2 regions of the Rhizobium sp. AN73 genome follow, and region 2 is predicted to be linked to the other one. Evidence: riboswitches for the same ligand, from Rfam matches in the RefSeq annotation. Region 2 holds a riboswitch; the other holds the start of a gene.
The links. A riboswitch is a leader RNA that binds a small molecule or an ion and turns the genes downstream of it on or off. The one in region 2 is predicted to bind S-adenosylmethionine.
Positions count from the first base shown of each region.

Region 1 (10,124 bases), 570 kb from region 2:
CCACAAGGCGGCTTTTCACGTGCATGATTTTTCCCCGCCTCTCTCCCTGGTGCTGGAACACGACGCCGACCGTGCGTTGGTCGAAGCGTTATCGGCAAAAGGCATACAAGTTCATTGCGGCGACGATGACGCCGTCCAACTCTCCCAAGGTCAAGTCTGAAGGATACTACCGATGAACGGCCCCACGACATTTTCGCCGACGGTCAAGCGCTCGTCCTATCTGACGCGCCACAGGCTCGGTGTGTCCCTGCTGTTTTTGATGAACGGTTTCATGATGGGATCGTGGGCACCCAAAATTCCGGAATTTGCGGGGCGCTTATCCCTCAGTGAAAGCGCGCTCGGCCTCATCATTCTGGTGTTCGGCATCGGTTCGCTGGTTTTCATGCCCATTGCCGGTTCGCAGATTGCGCGTTTCGGATCGCGTACCGTTAGCCTCGTGACGGCGGCGATCTTTTTGCCGACACTGCTTTTCATCTCCTGGGCCAACACCGTCTGGGCGGGCGTGATTGCGGTTTTCCTGTTCGGCGGCCTGACGGGGGCGATGGATGTCGCCATGAACGCCAATGCGGTGGCGGTCGAGCGTGATATGCGCCGTGCCATCATGTCGTCATGCCATGCTTTCTGGAGCCTCGGCGGCCTGATCGGCGCCGGTCTTGGCGGTTACCTCATCACGGCGATTGGCGTGCAGGGGCATGCTATCGCGCTGACGGTTATTGCCCTTGTCTTGCTGGTCTTCGCATGGCCGCGCGTTCTTGCGGATCGTCCGCATGCCGAGGAGGAGCGCCCGAAAGGTGGCCTGCCGCTAACGCCTCTGCCGTGGATCATTGGCCTGATGGCGCTGTTTTCGATGATCCCGGAAGGTGCGATCCTCGATTGGGGCGCTCTTTATCTGCGCAACGAACTGGGTGCTTCCGTATCGCAGTCCGGTTTCGCCTTCGCTGCCTTTTCCATGACGATGGCGGCCATGCGTTTTGCCGGCGATCTGGTGCGTGATCGGTTCGGCGCGGTCAATACGCTGAGATTCTGCTCGGTCATGTCGATTGTGGGTCTTCTGATTTCCGGCCTTGCGGGAAATTCCACCTTCGTGATTATCGGTTTCGCCATTGCCGGCATTGGTATTTCCAACATGGTGCCGATTGCCTTTTCGGCGGCGGGCAATATGCCGGGGCTGGCGCCCGGCATCGGCCTGTCGGTCGTCACCACCATGGGCTATTCAGGCATTCTGGTCGCGCCTTCGGCCATCGGCTTCATTGCCGAACATACCGGCCTTGCCAGCGTCTTTGTCGCTCTGCCGTTGCTGCATGTGGTGGTTTTGCTGCTTTCGCGGCTCGCCCGGCATGCGGATGGTGCGGGCAAGGAATAGGCGTCTCGAATTTTGCCATGATTGCGGTAAAGTAGAAGCTCTTATGCGTTGGGTGTTGACAAGCAGGCCCCCTTGTTTCACCTCAATTGCCAGACCTTGCCGCAAGCTTCAGAGACCGCCATGACGTCACACGCCGATTACGATCCCAAGTCCCGCCGCGCATCCGTCGCCGTCGACGTGGGTGGCGTCATCGTGGGTGGCGGTGCACCTGTCGTCGTGCAATCCATGACCAATACCGACACGGCGGATATCGACGCCACCGTGCAGCAGGTGGCGGCACTCTTCCAGGCCGGTTCGGAATTGGTGCGCATTACCGTCGACCGCGACGAGAGCGCTGCCGCCGTGCCGAAAATCCGCGAACGGCTGCTGCGTCTTGGCATGGACGTGCCGCTGATTGGCGATTTCCACTATATCGGCCACAAGCTTTTGGCCGATCATCCGGCCTGTGCCGAGGCGCTGGCGAAATACCGTATCAATCCGGGCAATGTCGGCTTCAAGGACAAGAAGGACAAGCAGTTCGGCGAGATTGTCGAAATGGCGATCCGTTATGACAAGCCGGTTCGTATCGGTGTGAACTGGGGATCGCTCGACCAGGAATTGCTGACGACGCTGATGGACAAGAACAAGGAGGAGGGGTTTCCGCTCTCCGCCCGTCAGGTCACCCGCGAGGCCATCGTCCAGTCGGCGCTGATTTCCGCCGAGCTTGCCGAAGAGATCGGCCTGCCGCGCAACCGCATCATCCTCTCGGCCAAGGTCAGCCAGGTGCAGGACCTGATCGCCGTTTATTCCATGCTGTCGGAGCGGTCCGACCACGCCTTGCATCTCGGTCTCACCGAAGCGGGCATGGGTTCCAAGGGCATCGTCGCTTCGTCCGCCGCCATGGGTTACGTGCTGCAACATGGTATCGGCGATACGATCCGCGTATCGCTGACGCCGGAGCCGAACGGCGACCGCACCCGCGAGGTGCAGGTGGCGCAGGAACTGCTGCAGGTCATGGGTTTCCGCCAGTTCATTCCGGTCGTTGCGGCATGTCCCGGCTGCGGGCGCACCACGTCCACCGTCTTTCAGGAACTTGCCCAGAACATCCAGAACGATATTCGCAAGAACATGCCGATCTGGCGTGAGAAATATCCCGGCGTCGAGGCGCTCAATGTCGCCGTCATGGGGTGCATCGTTAATGGTCCCGGCGAAAGCAAACATGCCGATATCGGCATTTCGCTGCCCGGCACAGGCGAAAGCCCCGCCGCACCAATCTTCATCGATGGAGAGAAGGCACTCACCCTGCGTGGTCCCAACATCGCCGCCGATTTTGAAGCGCTTGTGATCGATTACATCGAAAAGCGTTTTGGCCGGAAAGATGCTGCGGAGTAAAAACTACCGTGAAAATGCCGGAATTCCACTGTCATACCGCCTGAACCCTTCGGAGCATCAAAACACATGATCAAAAAAATCGCGATCGTTGCCCTTTGCGGGACCTATCTTTCCGCCTGCACCACCACCGATCCCTATACGGGTGAGCAGAAGATGTCGAACACTGCCGGCGGTGCTGGCATCGGCGCTGTTGTCGGTGCTCTCGGTGGTCTGGCTGTCGGCGGTTCGCCGGTCGGTCGCCGTAACGCAGCCCTTATCGGCGCCGGCATCGGTGCTCTCGCCGGTGGCGCCATCGGCAACTATATGGATGGCCAGGAGGCCGAGCTTCGCGCCCAGTTGCAGGGAACCGGCGTTTCCGTTAGCCGCCGTGGCGACAGCATCGTTCTCAACATGCCGTCGAACATCACCTTCGCGACGGATCAGGATCAGGTCATCCCGCCGTTCTATCAGACGCTCGATTCCGTCGGCATCGTGTTGAACAAATTCAACCGCACGCTGATCGACATCAACGGCCATACCGATTCCACCGGCAGCCAGCAGCACAATCAGGCGCTTTCCGAGCGTCGTGCGGCGTCTGTTGCAAACTATCTCGGCGCACGCGGCGTCGATCAGCGCCGTATTTCGACGCTCGGCTTCGGTCCGTCGCAGCCGATCGCTTCGAACGCAACGCCGGATGGCCGCGCCCAGAACCGTCGCGTCGAAGTGCTGATTTCGCCCCTCAAGGGCTAATTGGGTGAAGGGAAGCTGAACGGGAAACCCGGCTCAGCTTTTTCGCTCGGCGATGAACCTTGCGGCCGCGATGAGAATCGCGGCCTTTTCGCCATAATGGGCCAGAAGTTCGGTGGCTTCGCTCACCTGTTCCTGAAGTTTGCGACGCGCCCAGTCTTCGCCGCGCAATGCCACCAGCGTTCCCTTGCCGCGTGCGGCGTCCTTGCCGGTCGCCTTACCCATGGTGGTGGCATCTGCCGTCAGATCCAGAAGATCGTCGGCAAGCTGGAAGGCGAGGCCGATTTTTTCACCGAAAAGACGCAGTCTTTGCCGTTCCGAAACGTCGCTACCGGCAATGATCGCGCCGGCCTCGCAGGCGAAACGCAGCAGAGCGCCGGTTTTCATAGCCTGCAATGTCACGATGCCGGTCTCATCAGGTGCCTTCTTTTCCGCAGCAAGATCGAGCGCCTGCCCGCCCGCCATGCCGCCGATGCCTGCTGCTCGGGCAAGTGCGAGTACGAGGGCGGCCTTGCGTTCCGCTCCGAGGGGATTTTCGTCCGAGGCGATAATATCGAAAGCCAGCGTCAGCAGGCTGTCGCCCGCAAGAATGGCGGTTGCCTCATCGAATTTGCGGTGCACCGTCGGCTGGCCGCGACGCAGATCGTCGTCGTCCATGGCCGGCAGATCGTCGTGGACCAGCGAATAACAATGCAGGCATTCCAGTGCGGCGCCGACATAATGGGCGGCTTCGGCGTCTCCGCCGAGCAGGGCAGTACTTTCGATGACGAGGAAAGGTCGCAGGCGTTTGCCGCCGTTCAGCACGCCATGGCGCATGGCGTCGAGCAGGTTTTGCGGACGCGTGATCTCGTCCGCGCGCGCTTCGCCGGATAGAAGGCGGCCAAGCAAGGCTTCGGTCTTTGCCGCGTTATCGCGCAGCCTCGTTTCGAAATTCGTCATCTGAGCGTCCATGCCGCGCTCTTTGGCATGCCGCGCGAATGCAGGCAAACCTTTTCGTTATTCCCCGGGGCAACTGCCTGACCGGACTCGCCTTGAAGGCGGCAATGGAATATGAAAGGCTTCGAATGGTGCGGGGCTTTGACGAATATTGAGCAGTACGCCTGAAAGCGACGCAGATTACGCCGTGCTGGCGGAAGACCGGAGCAGTCCGAAGGTGGATTTTCGCACGTTGGCAAAGCGTATTATCATGACCTTGCTGGCGTTGCTGATCCTGCCCTATCTGCTGATCCCGGTTTATGCGTTGCCGTTTGTCCGGCCGGTCTCGACGTTGATGCTTGCCGATCTTGTGACATTGCAGGGATATGACCGGCGCTGGGTGCCGCTCGAGGATATTTCACCGCGCCTTATCCAATCCGTGATGATGTCCGAGGATGGGCAGTTCTGTTTCCATGGCGGTGTGGACTGGAACCAGATGCAATCCGTCGTCAGCGATGCGCTTGAGGGGGCTTCCACCCGTGGCGCCAGCACTATTCCGATGCAGACGGCCAAGAACCTGTTTCTCTGGAACGGCCGGTCGTTTTTGCGCAAGGCGATGGAGTTGCCGCTGGCGATCGGGGCCGATTTCGTCTGGTCGAAAAAGCGGATGATGGAGATTTATCTCAATGTCGCCGAATGGGGGCCGGGCATTTACGGCATCGAGGCCGCCGCGCAGCACCATTTCAAGGTGCCGGCCGCAAAGCTCAACTCCCGTCAGGCAGCGCTGCTTGCCGTTTCCTTGCCCAATCCCATCGATCGCGTCGCCAGCAAGCCGGGGCGCGGTTTGCAGCGCCTTGCCGGCCTTATCGAGCGACGCGCCCGGGCATCGGGCAGCTATGTCGGATGCGTGCTGAACTGAAGTCCGCCAGGCGCCTCAGCCCTTCCTGAAAATATAGTCGGTTTCCTGACGCAGGGTCTCGCCGGGACGCAGGATCGCGTAGGGGAAGTCGGGGTGATTGACGGCGTCAGGCCAAATCTGCGTTTCCAGACAAAAACCGGCGAAGGGGCCATAGTGGCGGCCATCGAGGCCCGGAACGGCAACGTCCAGCTTGAATGCCGAATAGAACTGCACGCCGGGCTCTGTCGTGTGAACCTCAAGGGCAATATCGGAGGCGGGCGAATAGGCGCGGGCGACCTTGCGCTTGGCACGACGCTCGGGCGAAAGGCAGAAGTTGTGATCGTAGAGAACCTGCTCGCCATTCTCCTTGCGCCGCATTGGCGTCGGGTGGCGCAGGTCGAAGACCGTGCCTTCAACGGAGCGGATTTCGCCCGTCGGGATCTGTTTGTCGTTGGTCGGCAGGTAAAAGTCAGCGGCGATGCTAATTTCGTGCCCTAGGGCGGTATCTGCGCCGTCGAGGTTGAAATAGGAGTGCTGGCAGACATTGGCGATGGTCGGTTGGTCGGTCACCGTTTCATAGACCACCGAAAGCACGCCGCCGTCGAGGATCGTATAGGTGGCCGTGACAGTGCAATTGCCGGGATAACCGGCGCGGCCGTCGGGATCGATGATCTGCAGGACCGCATGGCTTTCGCCATGTTCCATCAGCATCCAGTTGCGTTTACCCATGCCGTCGCTGCCGCCATGCAGATGGGTGACGCCTTTTTCGTTCAGTTCAAGCTGATATTCGTGCCCGTCGATCGAGAACCTGCCGTCGCCGATACGGTTGGCATTGCGGCCGGGGGTGGCGCCGAAATAGGACGAATATTTGTAGTCCTCGAATTTATCGAAGCCGAGAACGAGCGGCGGCTGGTGGCCCTCAAGGCGCAAATCCTGAATGACCGCGCCCCAGGTGATGACCTTGGCTGTCAATCCGCCCTTCGAGATGATGACGCGTTCGACCTTTTCACCGGTCGCCGTGAAACCGAAATTCTCCCGTGCCGCCGCGTCGCTCATTCCTCATTCTCCAAGTTTTTATGAATTGCCGGGCGGACGTTGCGTCATTTTCCGGCAATTCGCAATCCCGCAATTCAAAGCATGTCTCCCAAAAGTGTCCCGCGGTTTTGGGACAAAGACATGCTTAAAACAAAGACGAAAGCGCGTCGCATGCGTTTGACCAAACGCGACGCGCTTTAAGCGGCCAATTCGCCGACGGTTTCGAGATCATAGGGTGTGGTCTGGTATATCTCGTTGATCCAGTTGCCGAAAAACAGATGGGCGTGGCTGCGCCAGCGGTTGAGCGGTGCCAGTTCCGGGTCGTTGTGCGGAAAATAATCATGCGGCAGCTTGATTGGAACGCCGGAGTTCACGTCGCGGAAATATTCATCTGAAAGCGAGGTCGAATCATATTCGACGTGGTTGAACATGTAGAGACGGTTGCCCTCTTTCTCATGCACCAGACACACGCCCATTTCCTCTGACTCCATCAGGATTTCGAGTTTCGGATTTTTTTCGATGTCAGCGCGGCGTACTTCCGTCCAGCGCGAGACCGGAACCTGAAAATCGTCCGAAAAACCGTTCAGATAGATCGACGAAGGGCAAAGATTGCGGTGACGATAAACCCCGAAAGCCTTTTCCTTGAGCTCGTACTTCGGCACGCCGTGGAAATGATAGATGGCGGCCATCGCGCCCCAGCAGACGTTCAGCGTCGAATGGACGTTGGTTTGCGTCCATTCGAAAATTTGTTGCATCTCGTTCCAGTAGGTCACGTCTTCATAGTCCAGCAGTTCGATGGGGGCGCCGGTGATGATGAAACCGTCGAACTTGCGGTGGCGCACTTCCTCCCAGGTCTCATAGAAGGAGAGAAGGTGTTCTTCCGGCGTGTTCTTGGCGCGATGGCCGCCGATGCGGATCAGCGAAAACTCTACCTGCAGCGGCGAAGCGCCAACGAGGCGCGCCATCTGCACTTCCGTCTTGATCTTGTTCGGCATGAGATTGAGAAGCCCGATCTGGAGCGGGCGGATATCCTGCCGGATGGCCGCCGTTTCGGTCATGACCCGCACACCCTCATGAACGAGGGTTTCGTAAGCGGGAAGCGTATCGGGAATCTTGATCGGCATGTCGAACTCTCTTTTCGGATGACGTAAAGAACGTTGCGAAAACAAAAAAACCGGCAGCGAAATCGCAGCCGGTCCCAGGAAATTGCCCTTTTCCTCGACCCTTTAGCGACTTCTTTAAAGTGGCTGCAAGCCGGTCGGCAAATCACCACTGAGGCGTTTCATAATCCCGAAGCCGACGAAAATCAATATCGGCTGATTTCATCGGGTTTCTGCCTTTCCATTTTTATCTGAGGTGCGATAAGGCAGGGCATGGATAAAGAACGCTTCACCATTCTGCTTGGCGGCGATGTCACCGTTACCGATCGCCTGAAAGCGGCGGTTGCGGGTAGCCGTGTGATTGCGGCCGATGGCGGCATGCGCCATGCCGCACCGCTTGGCCTTTCGCCGGAGCTTTGGGTGGGGGATTTCGATTCCACCAATAAAGACCTGCTGGACACCTGGCCCGATGTGGAGCGGCAACCCTATCCCACCGCGAAGGCCGTGACCGATGGCGAAATCGCGGTGTCGGAGGCTCTTGCCCGCGGCGCGTGTTCGTTGGTGCTGGCCGGTGCGCTCGGTGGAGCGAGAAGCGACCACGCGCTTCAGCATCTTCTTTACGCGGTGGCGCTTGCCGAACGCGGTCTGGAGGTTACGCTGACCTCCGGTGAAGAGGAGGCCCGCCCGCTGCTCGCCGGCTCGTTTGATCTCGATCTGCCGCCCGCTTCGCTGTTTTCCGTTGCCGGGTTTACCGACCTTGCGGGGCTCGATATCGGCAATGTGCGTTATCCGCTTGAGGATTTCGCGCTTGCTTTCGGCTCTTCCCGCACTATTTCCAATGTCGCGAATGGCGGCCCTGTGCATTTTTCGCTGAAAAGCGGCAAAGCCATCGTCCTCGCCCGCCCTTATGATCTGACCGGAGCCTGACGCCTTGGCACCCCCAATTTTGAAACTCGATGACATCAAGCTGACCTTCGGCGTGACCCCGCTGCTCGACGGTGCCAATCTTCAGGTGGAGCCGGGCGACCGCATCTGCCTTGTCGGACGCAACGGTTCGGGCAAGTCGACCCTGATGAAGATTGCCGCCGGTTTGGTCGAGGCGCAGTCGGGCGAGGTTTTCCGTCATCCCTCCGCCACCATCCGTTATCTGGAACAGGCGCCGGATTTCGCCGATTACAACACCGTTCAGGCCTATGCCGAGGCGGGGCTTGGACCTGGCGATGATCCCTATCGTGTCACCTATCTTCTCGAGCATCTCGGCCTGACGGGACAGGAACATCCGGAAAGCCTTTCCGGCGGTGAAGCGCGGCGTGCGGCCCTTGCCCGTGTCATGGCGCCCGAACCCGATATTCTGATGCTTGACGAGCCGACCAACCATCTGGACCTGCCCACCATCGAATGGCTTGAAGGCGAATTGCAGCAGACGCGCAGTGCGCTGGTGCTGATTTCGCACGACAGGCGTTTTCTGGAGAAGGTTTCGACTTCGACCGTCTGGCTGGATCGCGGCCAGTCCCGCCGTCTCAACCGCGGTTTTGCGCATTTCGAGGAATGGCGCGACAAGGTGCTGGAAGAGGAAGAGCTGGAGCAGCACAAGCTCGGCAAGGCGATAGAGCGCGAAGAACACTGGATGCGTTACGGCGTGACGGCGAGACGCAAGCGCAACATGCGCCGCGTGGGTGAGCTTCAGGCCATGCGCGCGGACTATCGCGGTCACAAGGGACCGCAGGGCTCTGTGCAGGCGACGGCTGCGGAAGTGCGGGAATCCGGCAAGCTGGTTATCGAAGCCGATGCCATTACCAAGTCTTACGGTGAGCGCGTGATCATCGCACCGTTTTCGCTGAGGGTGCATCGCGGCGATTGCATTGGTCTCGTCGGGCCGAATGGTGCCGGCAAGACCACGCTTTTGAAGATGCTCACCGGCCAGCTTCAGCCCGATAGCGGCACGGTGAAGCTCGGCACCAATCTGGAGATCGCGACGCTCGACCAGAAGCGTGAGGATCTCAATCCGAACGATACGCTTGCGCATTATCTGACAGACGGGCGCGGCGACAATCTGCTGGTCAACGGCGAATTGAAGCATGTCACGGGTTACATGAAGGACTTCCTGTTCCAGCCGGAACAGGCCCGCACGCCGATCCGCAACCTCTCTGGTGGTGAGCGTGCTCGCCTTATTCTGGCACGTATTCTGGCGCGGCCGACCAACCTCTTGATCCTCGACGAGCCGACCAACGATCTTGACATCGAAACGCTCGATCTGTTGCAGGAAATCGTCGCTGGTTTTTCCGGCACGGTCATTCTGGTCAGCCACGACCGCGATTTTCTCGACCGTACCGTCACCTCCACCATTGCGCCCGCCAATCCGGACCAGCCGGACGGGCGCTGGATCGAATATGCCGGCGGCTATTCGGACATGATGGCGCAGCGCAAGGGCGCAGCCGAAGAAAAACGCAAGGCTGAGAAGCAGGAAAAGGCAAAGGCGGCATCTTCGGGCTCCGCATCGCAGGACCCTTTAAAAGCCAAAGGCAAGCTTTCCTTCAAGCAGAAATTCGCGCTCGAAAATCTTCCGAAGGAGATGGAAAAGGCGCAAGGCGAAATCGCCAAGCGCGAGGAGCGCATGGCTGATCCCAATCTTTTCACCAAGGATCCGGCTACCTTCAACACGCTGGCGAAGGAAATGACGAAGCTGCGTGAAAAGCTCGAGACCATGGAAGAGGAA
Region 1 is NZ_JARWME010000002.1:2,718,435-2,728,558, forward strand. Features, by position in the region: gene RBH10_RS23185 (DeoR/GlpR family DNA-binding transcription regulator) at 1-160, shown strand, start outside; gene RBH10_RS23190 (MFS transporter) at 173-1,363, shown strand; gene ispG (flavodoxin-dependent (E)-4-hydroxy-3-methylbut-2-enyl-diphosphate synthase) at 1,484-2,734, shown strand; gene RBH10_RS23200 (OmpA family protein) at 2,801-3,463, shown strand; gene RBH10_RS23205 (polyprenyl synthetase family protein) at 3,497-4,411, opposite strand; gene mtgA (monofunctional biosynthetic peptidoglycan transglycosylase) at 4,647-5,294, shown strand; gene RBH10_RS23215 (aldose epimerase family protein) at 5,310-6,329, opposite strand; gene metA (homoserine O-succinyltransferase) at 6,506-7,432, opposite strand; SAM riboswitch at 7,515-7,591, opposite strand; gene RBH10_RS23225 (thiamine diphosphokinase) at 7,682-8,335, shown strand; gene RBH10_RS23230 (ABC-F family ATP-binding cassette domain-containing protein) at 8,340-10,124, shown strand, end outside.
Region 1: another riboswitch for S-adenosylmethionine. It lies ahead of metA (homoserine O-succinyltransferase); the one in region 2 lies ahead of RBH10_RS20550 (O-succinylhomoserine sulfhydrylase).

Region 2 (10,124 bases):
AGACGATTTACGAGAACATCGCCTACGGTCCGCGTATCCACGGTCTCGCCCGCAACAAGGCGGATATGGACCAGATCGTCGAGCAGAGCCTGCAGAAAGCTGGTCTCTGGAATGAGGCGAAGGACCGTTTGCTGGAATCCGGTACGGGCCTCTCCGGCGGTCAGCAGCAGCGTCTGTGCATTGCACGCGCGATTGCCGTCAGCCCGGAAGTGATCCTGATGGACGAGCCGTGCTCGGCGCTTGATCCGATCGCGACTGCGAAGGTCGAGGAACTGATCCACGAACTGCGCACCAACTACACCATCGTCATCGTCACCCACTCCATGCAGCAGGCGGCGCGTGTTTCCCAGCGCACGGCCATGTTCCACCTTGGTCATCTTGTCGAAGAAAACGAAACCGACAAGATGTTTACCAATCCGGACGACCAGCGCACGCAGGACTACATCATGGGCCGCTTCGGCTGATCCCCGGCCGGCGTTTTATCGAAACCGAACAAGACTGGTGCCTCTGCCGTGCCCGCTTTCGGGCACGCGCATGCAGGCCAAGCCGGAGGACTAGACCATGACACAGACAACGACCCATTCGCATATCCTGTCCGCCTACGACGACGAGTTGAAGTTTCTGACGCGCCGCATCGCCGAAATGGGCGGTCTTGCCGAGCAGATGTGCGGTGAAGCCGTGCGGGCACTCGTCAATTCCGATGCAGCACTTGCGCAGAAGGTCATTTCCGACGACGCGATCCTCGACTATTCCGAGCGCGAAATCGGCGACAAGGCCATCGTCACCATCGCCAGACGTCAGCCGGTGGCGGCCGATCTTCGCGAGATCATCGGTACCCTGCGTATCGCCGCCGATCTCGAGCGCGTCGGCGATCTCGGCAAGAACACGGCCAAGCGCGTTATCGCGGTTGCCGGAACCGGCGTGCCGCGCAAGCTCGCCCGCGGCATCGAACATCTGTCCGAACTGGCGCTGGTGCAGTTGAAGGAAGTGCTTGACGTCTATTCCACACGTTCCGCCGAGAAGGCCAATGCCATCCGCGAGCGCGACGAGGAAATCGACGCCATGTACACGTCGCTCTTCCGTGAGCTTCTGACCTACATGATGGAAGATCCGCGCAACATCACCACCTGCACGCATCTTCTGTTCTGCGCCAAGAACATCGAGCGTATCGGCGATCATGCCACGAACATCGCTGAAACGATTTATTACATGACCACCGGCAGCCAGCCGGAGGGCGAGCGTCCGAAGGACGACAGTTCCAACACACTCGGTTCGGTGACCGAGTAACAGACAAGCAGAAGCTTGCGGAGTTCAGCATATGGTGCCCAAGATTGCAGTTGTGGAAGACGAGGAAGCGTTGAGCGTCCTGCTTCGTTACAATCTCGAGGCTGAGGGATACGACGTCGACACGATACCCCGTGGCGACGAGGCGGAAATCAGGCTGCAGGAGCGTATTCCGGACCTTCTCATCCTGGATTGGATGTTGCCGGGCGTTTCCGGTATCGAACTGTGCCGGCGCCTGAGAATGCGGCCGGAAACAGAACGCCTGCCCATCATCATGCTGACGGCGCGTGGCGAAGAGAGCGAGCGTGTTCGCGGTCTCGCCACCGGGGCTGACGATTATGTCGTCAAGCCGTTTTCCACGCCGGAACTCATGGCCCGGGTCAAGGCCATGTTGCGCCGGGCCCGTCCCGAGGTTCTCTCTTCGGTGCTGAAATGCGGCGATATCGAATTGGATCGCGAGACCCATCGCGTCCATCGCAAAAGCCGCGAAGTGCGCCTCGGCCCGACGGAATTCCGCTTGCTGGAATTCCTGATGACGTCGCCGGGCCGGGTGTTCTCCCGGTCGCAATTGCTGGATGGCGTCTGGGGTCACGATATTTACGTCGATGAGCGTACTGTCGACGTTCATGTCGGACGTCTGCGCAAGGCTTTGAATTTCTCGCATATGCAGGATGTCATCCGCACCGTGCGCGGCGCCGGATATTCGATGGAAGCCTGAGCCAAGCCGAACTCGACGGTTTCGCTAAGGCCAACATCACACCCAATAAATCGAAAAGCCCGAGACCGGAAACGGTGTCGGGCTTTTTTAATTATGACCTTTTCCATAACTCGACATCATCCTCCAGTTTGCCCGGAGGATCGGCGGTGCGTTGAAATCCGGATTGTCGGCTCAGGCCTGCCCGTGACGGAGGGTGGTTTCGGCACATCTGTCCGCAGACTAATCCCGAAACCGGAAACGGCGTCGGGGTTTTTAAGTCATAAAAAAACGGGCCCGAAGGCCCGTAGTTTTTGAGTGCTGAATGCGTGCCGCAACACTCAAGCCTTGCGGCGCTCGCTCACCGGCTGGTAGGCGAGTTTCGCATGGAACTTACAATAGGGCGAAGATTCCAGCGCTTCACAACCGCAGAAATGGAAGTCATCCTTCAGCGGATCGCCAACCGGCCACTTGCAGGTGCGCTCCGTCAGTTCCGTCAGCGTCAGGCGACGGGAAATCGGCGAGACCACGTTTTTGGAAGGAACGTAATCGAGAACCTGTGCGGTCTCGATATCGATCTCCTCGTGCAGCGCCGTTGCCGTGTTCGAGCGGGTGAGAATCCGCGCAGGTGCTGCGTTGACGCGGCCTGCGAAAGTCGTTGCGCGTGGGGCCGGTGCAGCGGTGCGCTTTGGCGCGGTGCGCGCCGAAGTGACCGGACCGCCAGCCTTGACGCGTCCCGGCAGGTTAAGACGATGGACCTTGCCGATCACGGCATTACGGCTGACGCCGCCCAGCTGCGCTGCAATCTGGCTGGCGCTAAGGCCCTCGGACCATAATTTCTTGAGTTTTTCGACTCGTTCGTCTGTCCAGTTCATGCCGCTTCTCCGCTCGTCGCGTGTATTTTCGGCAGAATCCCTCTCCGTCTCGCGGGCGTGCCGCAAGCGTGGTTTCCGCCAGATTTTCGGTGACTAGTTCCGCCGCATCGCAGTCTAGTAATTAGCGATTAACCTAGTGCTAGGCCGACTCCGTGGCAAGAGTCGCGGGAATCATCTGGATTCGATTTCCCGGTTTTCCCCAACTTGCTGGCGTATTGAGTCTGAAAGGCAACACCTTGGGGCTGGCCTGCTGCCGCATACTAGTGCTTGAGAAGCCCGGGAAACGCTGACTTTTGTTGACATCGGCAAACGAAGTGACAATAGTGCCCCTGCCGCCGCAAGGCGGCATTTTTGATTTTCAGGCGAGGGATAACCCCGCAAGCCTATTGACAACCGTTTGATAGCGCATCTGCGCAAGGAGTGATACAGCCATGGCCGAAGCCGGCGCGCCATTGTTTGATACGTTTTCAAGAGCCCCCCTGCGCTTCGAGCGCGGCGAGGGTGTATGGCTGTTCACGGAAAGCGGCGAGCGATATCTGGATTTTGCGGCCGGTGTTGCGGTCAACTCGTTGGGCCACGCCCATCCGCACCTCGTGGATGCGATCAAGACGCAGGCCGAGAAGGTCTGGCACGTCTCGAACCTCTATGAAGTGCCGGGACAGGAAAAGCTTGCCAAGCGCCTGACGGAAGCTACTTTCGCAGACAAGGTATTCTTCACCAATTCCGGCGCGGAAGCGCTGGAATGCGCGATCAAGACTGCGCGCCGTTATCACTATTCGAAAGGCCATCCGGAAAAGTTCCGCATCGTGACCTTTGAAGGCGCCTTCCACGGCCGCACGCTTGCGACGATCGCCGCCGGCGGCCAGCAGAAATATCTCGAAGGTTTCGGTCCCAAGGTTGAAGGTTTCGATCAGGTGCCGTTCGGCGATGTCGATGCTCTGAAGGCCGCCATCACGGCCGAGACGGCTGCACTTCTGATCGAGCCCATTCAGGGTGAGGGCGGCATTCGGGCGCCCAGCAAGGAATTCCTGCAAATCCTGCGCGGCTTGTGCGATGAGCACGGCCTGCTGTTGATTTTCGATGAGGTCCAGACGGGCGTCGGCCGCACGGGCAAGCTGTTTGCTTATGAGCATACGGGTGTTGCGCCCGATATCATGGCGGTCGCCAAGGGTATCGGCGGCGGTTTTCCGCTCGGGGCATGCCTTGCGACAGTGGATGCTGCTTCCGGCATGACGGCCGGCGTGCATGGCACCACCTATGGCGGCAACCCGCTGGCCATGGCAGTGGGCAATGCCGTGCTCGACGTCGTTCTCGCCGACGGTTTTCTCGAGAAAGTCCGTGACGTCGCGCTGGTCTTCCGGCAGGGTCTCGCCTCGCTCAAGGACCGTTATCCCGACGTGATCGAGGAAATCCGCGGCGAAGGCCTGCTTCTGGGCATCAAGGCGAAGGTTCCTTCAGGCGAGTTGCTGCAGGCCATGCGCGCGGAGCATCTGCTCGGTGTGCCCGCAGGCGACAACGTCATCCGTCTTCTGCCGCCACTCATCACCACGGCTGAAGAGGCCCGCGAGGGTCTGTCGCGTGTCGACGCGGCTGCCGCTTCCCTGACGGTAGCGAAACAGGCAAAAAGCGCCTGAAAAAATCAAGAGCGGGCCTCTCTTCAGGGGCTCGCAAGCATGGGACAGACTTGAATGGTTTCACCAAAACATTTTCTGGACCTCTCGGCCGTCGGGTCGGAGGATCTGCGGACAATTCTTGATGATGCGCGCACGCGCAAGATTGCCACGAAAACCGGCACGGCGGAAAAGCCGCTTGCCGGCAAGATGCTGGCGATGATCTTTGAAAAGCCGTCCACCCGTACCCGCGTCTCCTTCGATGTGGGCATGCGCCAGCTCGGCGGCGAAACCCTTTTCCTGTCGGGCACGGAAATGCAGCTCGGCCGTGCCGAAACGATTGGCGATACGGCCAAGGTGCTTTCGCGTTATGTCGACGCGATCATGATCCGCACGACGGATCATTCGCGTCTGCTCGAGCTTGCCGAACACGCGACGGTTCCGGTCATCAACGGCCTGACGGACGATACCCATCCCTGCCAGATCATGGCGGATATATTGACGTTCGAGGAGCATCGCGGTCCGGTCAAGGGCAAGACAATTGCCTGGACGGGTGACGGCAACAATGTGCTGCATTCCTTCGTGGAAGGCTCCGCCCGTTTTGGCTACCGCATGGCGATGGCGGTACCGATGGGTTCCGAACCACACGACAAGTTCCTGAACTGGGCGCGCAACAATGGCGGCGAAATCTCGCTGTACCACGATGCCGACAAGGCGGTAGCGGGCGCAGATTGCGTCGTTACCGATACCTGGGTGTCCATGAACCAGGAACACAAGGCGCGTGGCCACAATATTTTCCAGCCCTATCAGGTCAATGAAGCCCTGATGGCGAAGGCCAACAAGGAGGCGCTGTTCATGCACTGCCTGCCGGCGCATCGCGGTGAGGAAGTGACGAATGCAGTGATCGACGGGCCGCAATCGGTGGTCTTCGATGAGGCGGAAAACCGTCTCCATGCGCAGAAGTCCATTATCGCATGGTGTATGGGCGTCATCTGATCGCCGTCGACCGGGTTCTTGAACTCGGCCATGTACATTACCATTTGTGGGACTTCGAAGAGGCTCGTCGGTTTTTTGCTGGCGGGCCATAATCACGATTTGCACGATTTTCCCCGGAGGCGGTTTCGCTTCCCGGATCTCTGTGCGACAAGCGAAAAAAGCACGTTTTAAAAGCCGGACTTTTGGACGGTAGCGGCGCAACGGCTGCGCCAAGGAGTTATGACATGGCAGATGTAACGGTTGAACTGGACAATCTCGATTTAGCTGGCGACGACAAGGTTGTGCCCTTTCAGGTCGAAGGTCTGGACGTGCGCGGTCGCGCCGTACAGGTCGGACCGCTGTTAAATGCCATCCTTGAACGGCACGAATATCCCGAGGTTGTCGCCCGCCTGCTGGCGGAAGCGACGGTTCTGACGGCGCTGATCGGCACATCCCTGAAGTTTTCCGGCAAGCTGACCGTGCAGACCAAGGGCGACGGCCCGGTTGACCTTCTGGTGGCGGATTTCACCGCGCCTGAAAGCATGCGCGCCTATGCCCGTTTCGACGAGGAGCGGCTGGCGGAAGCAATCGCTGCGGGTGAGACCTCGCCCGAACAATTGCTCGGTACCGGCATTCTGGCCTTCACCATCGATCAGGGCGTCGGCATGCAGCCCTATCAGGGTATCGTGCCGCTGGACGGTTCATCGCTGGAAGAAATCGCCGGGGTTTATTTCCGCCAGTCGGAACAGCTTCCCACCCGCGTGCGCCTCGGCGTCGCCCAGTTCTTCGACCGTGATGGCGAAGGCAAACCGCGCCATGGCTGGCGTGCGGGCGGCGTGATCGCCCAGTTCCTGCCGCAGGCGCCCGAGCGTCTGCGCATGCGCGATCTGCATGGCGGCGATGGTGACGAGGGCGATTATGACGTGGCGGAGGACGATGCCTGGACCGAGGCAGTGTCGCTGCTGAACACGGTGGACACCGACGAGTTGACCGATCCGCAGGTGCCGGTGGAGCGTCTGCTTTACAGGCTTTTCCATGAGAGCGGCGTGCGCATCTACGACCCGCAGGTCATTTTCGACCGTTGCAGCTGCTCGCGGGACAAGATCAAGGGCGTATTATCAGGCTTCACCGCCGAAGAGATCAAGGCGAGCGAGGAAGACGGCGCAATCGCCGTGACCTGCGAGTTCTGCTCCACGACCTATCGCTACGATGTCGGTGAGTTTGAAAACGTCTGACAAGGAGAGCCGCGCTTGTGAATGGCGCGGCTTTTCGTCAGTTCAGCACCCGCAACAGGCCGGGTGAATCCAGTGAAAAGGCGGGAATGGTGACGTTGAACACCTCGCCTTTGTCCGTTTCCATTTCATAATGGCCGAACATAAGGCCAGACGGCGTATCCAGCGGACAGCCGGATGAATATTCGTAACTGTCGCCGGGGTTCAGGTGCGGCTTTTCGCCGACGACGCCGGGTCCATAGACCTCATCCACCTGTCCGTTCTGGTCGGTGATGTGCCAATAGCGGTTGACGAGTGTTATCGGAACATCGGAATTGTTCGAGATCACGACTTTATAGCCCCAGACGTAACGATCGTCATCCGGGTCGGATTGTTCCTCGAGATAATACGGATCGACCGTTACCTCGATATCCCTTGTCAGAGCACGATACATACGCGCCACACCTCGATATTATGCCTGCTGCCATCATCCTACACTACAGGTTCTGGCTATCGTCAAGAAAATGAACGACTTGACGGGCAGGGGCATCTTCTGTTGCGCCGTTTTCCACCGTTAGGGATAACGGTAAAGGTAAATATTGGTTGCCTGACGCCCGGACTTTGCCACGGCCCGACGTGGAAGAGGGGCCGTGGCAATGTGTCGGGTGCGTTCTCAGGCGGGAACGGCTGCGAGAGCCTTCGCCAGATCCTCCAGCAGATCGTCCGTATCCTCGATACCGCAGGAAAGGCGCAAGGTGCCGCCGGAAATACCGAGTTCGGCGCGAGCCTCATCGGTCAGGTTCTTGTGCGTCGTCGTGCCGGGATGGGTAATGAGGCTCTTGGCATCGCCGAGATTGTTGGAAATCTTCACGATTTCCAACGCGTTCTGCAACGCGAAGGCCGCATCCTTGCCGCCCTTCAGTTCAAAAGCCACCAGCGTCGAACCGCCGGTCATCTGCCGGGCGATAATATCGGCCTGCGGGTGATCGGCGCGGCCGGGATAGATGACCTTGGCGACCTTGCCGCTGTCGGCGAGGAAATCGGCGATTTTGCCGGCATTGGCCGTCTGCTGCTTGACGCGCAGCGGCAGGGTCTCGATGCCTTTCAGAAGCGTCCAGGCGTTGAACGGCGACATGGCCGGGCCGGTATGGCGGAAATAATCCTGCAGCTCTTCCTCGATCCACTTCTTGTCGGAAAGGATCACGCCGCCAAGGCAGCGGCCCTGGCCGTCAATATGCTTCGTCGCCGAATAAACGACGATATGGGCGCCGAGTTCGAGCGGCTTCTGAAAGAGCGGTGTCGCAAAAACATTGTCGACCACCAGCTTCGCGCCGATCTGGTCGGCGAGCTTCGCCACACCGGCGATGTCAACCACTTCAAGCGTCGGGTTGGTCGGGCTTTCGAGGAAAAACAGCTTGGTGTTCGGCTGGATCGCCTTTTCCCAATTTTCGAGATCGCGCCCGTCGATCAGCGTGCATTCGATGCCGTATTTGGGCGCAAGCGTCTCGACTACCCAGCGGCAGGAGCCGAAAAGAGCGCGGGCGGCGACGATATGGTCGCCAGCGCGCAGCTGGCACATGATGGCGGCGGTAACGGCGGCCATGCCGGAGGCAAGCGCCCGGGCATCTTCGGCGCCTTCCAGCAGACACATGCGCTTTTCAAACATGTTATTGGTCGGGCTTGCATAACGGGCGTAGATGAAACCATCCGTTTCGCCCTTGAAGCGCGCTTCGGCGGCTTCGGAGTTTTCGTAGACGAAACCCTGGGTCAGATAGATTGCTTCCGACGTTTCACCATAGGGTGAGCGTAGCGTACCGCCGTGAACGAGCTGGGTTGCCGGGCGCCATTTATTGCTCATGTGATCACCTTCAAAACAAAAAAACCGGCCGCAAAAGCAGACCGGTTCCTAGCACCCGGTCTTTTTAGCCACTTATTTAACGTGGCTGCAAGCCGACCGGCCAAATCACCACGGGATAAGCTTGCCATACTGCCGTTACCGGCTTGCGTCAATGCTTTCCTTTTGGTTTTGTCGCCGTAAAAAGGAATGATGATCATGACCAGAACCACGGGCATTTTGGCGGATGGCGCGATCAGGGCGCTGTTTGCGGGCGGCAAGCTGAAAAGCGAGGCCGATCTCGATGCGGATCAGGTGCAGCCCGCCAGCCTCGATCTGCGGCTGGGCTCGAAGGCCTATCGCGTACGCGCCAGTTTCATGCCCGGCCCTGGAACCCGCGTCATCGACAAGCTCAACCGTTTCAGCCTGCACGAGGTCGATCTGAGTAACGGCGCGGTGCTGGAAACCGGTTGCGTCTACATCGTTCCCCTGATGGAAAGCCTTGAACTGCCGGCGGACATGTCGGCTTCGGCCAATCCCAAAAGCTCGACAGGCCGTCTTGATATCTTCACCCGCGTCATGACCGACAATGCGCAGGAATTCGACAAGATCCCGGCGGGATATTCAGGTCCGCTCTATCTGGAAATCAGCCCACGCACCTTCCCCGTGGTGGTGCGCCGCGGCTCGCGTCTGTCGCAGATCCGCTTCCGCATCGGCCATTCGTTGCTCAACGAAAGCGAGCTTCTGAAACTGCACGAGACGGAAATGCTGGTCGCCAGCGAAACCCCGAACGTGACCGGCGGCGGCATCGCGCTTTCCATCGATCTCAAGGGGTTCGGCGAAAACGGGCTGATCGGCTATCGCGGCAAGCACCACACGGCCGTAGTGGATGTCGACAAGAAGGCTCAGCACGACGTTCTCGATTTCTGGGAGCCGCTTTATGCGCGCGGCCGCGCCGAACTGATCCTTGATCCGGATGAGTTCTATATTCTCGTCTCGCGTGAAGCCGTGCATGTGCCGCCGCTTTACGCGGCCGAAATGACGCCCTTCGATCCCCTGGTGGGCGAGTTCCGTGTGCATTATGCGGGCTTCTTCGATCCCGGTTTCGGCCACGCGCAGGCGGGCGGCACAGGCAGTCGCGCCGTTCTCGAAGTGCGCAGCCACGAGGTGCCCTTCATCCTCGAACACGGCCAGATCGTCGGCCGGCTGGTTTACGAGCACATGTTGCAGAAACCGGAAGGCCTCTATGGCACCGGCCTCGGCTCTAATTATCAGGCGCAGGGCCTGAAACTTTCCAAGCATTTCCGTGCGGAATAATGAACCTGCCGGGTGCTTGACACCCGGCGCGAACTGTCCGATGTCTTGTCCGCGCGCGGGTGTAGCTCAATGGTAGAGCAGCAGCTTCCCAAGCTGAATACGAGGGTTCGATTCCCTTCACCCGCTCCAGCTACCTTTCCAACGAGATCAATGACGTCCAGGAAGCGCTGATTTTTCAGCGTTTTTGCCTCGCGCGCGCGTAAGGTCGTGCAACGGTATGCAGTGACATCCAGCAATTTTGTCGGTAAAAATCACGGTATTCATCATCGTGGTAGGAAGCCGATACCGTAAAATGGCACTGACAGACATTCAGGTTAAGAACGC
Region 2 is NZ_JARWME010000002.1:2,152,262-2,162,385, reverse strand. Features, by position in the region: gene pstB (phosphate ABC transporter ATP-binding protein PstB) at 1-464, shown strand, start outside; gene phoU (phosphate signaling complex protein PhoU) at 562-1,287, shown strand; gene phoB (phosphate regulon transcriptional regulator PhoB) at 1,319-2,002, shown strand; gene RBH10_RS20575 (GcrA family cell cycle regulator) at 2,320-2,853, opposite strand; gene RBH10_RS20570 (aspartate aminotransferase family protein) at 3,285-4,487, shown strand; gene argF (ornithine carbamoyltransferase) at 4,542-5,459, shown strand; gene RBH10_RS20560 (Hsp33 family molecular chaperone) at 5,684-6,673, shown strand; gene apaG (Co2+/Mg2+ efflux protein ApaG) at 6,711-7,103, opposite strand; gene RBH10_RS20550 (O-succinylhomoserine sulfhydrylase) at 7,323-8,507, opposite strand; SAM riboswitch at 8,551-8,629, opposite strand; gene RBH10_RS20545 (2'-deoxycytidine 5'-triphosphate deaminase) at 8,703-9,800, shown strand; tRNA gene RBH10_RS20540 (tRNA-Gly) at 9,856-9,929, shown strand; gene RBH10_RS20535 (Arm DNA-binding domain-containing protein) at 10,093-10,124, shown strand, end outside.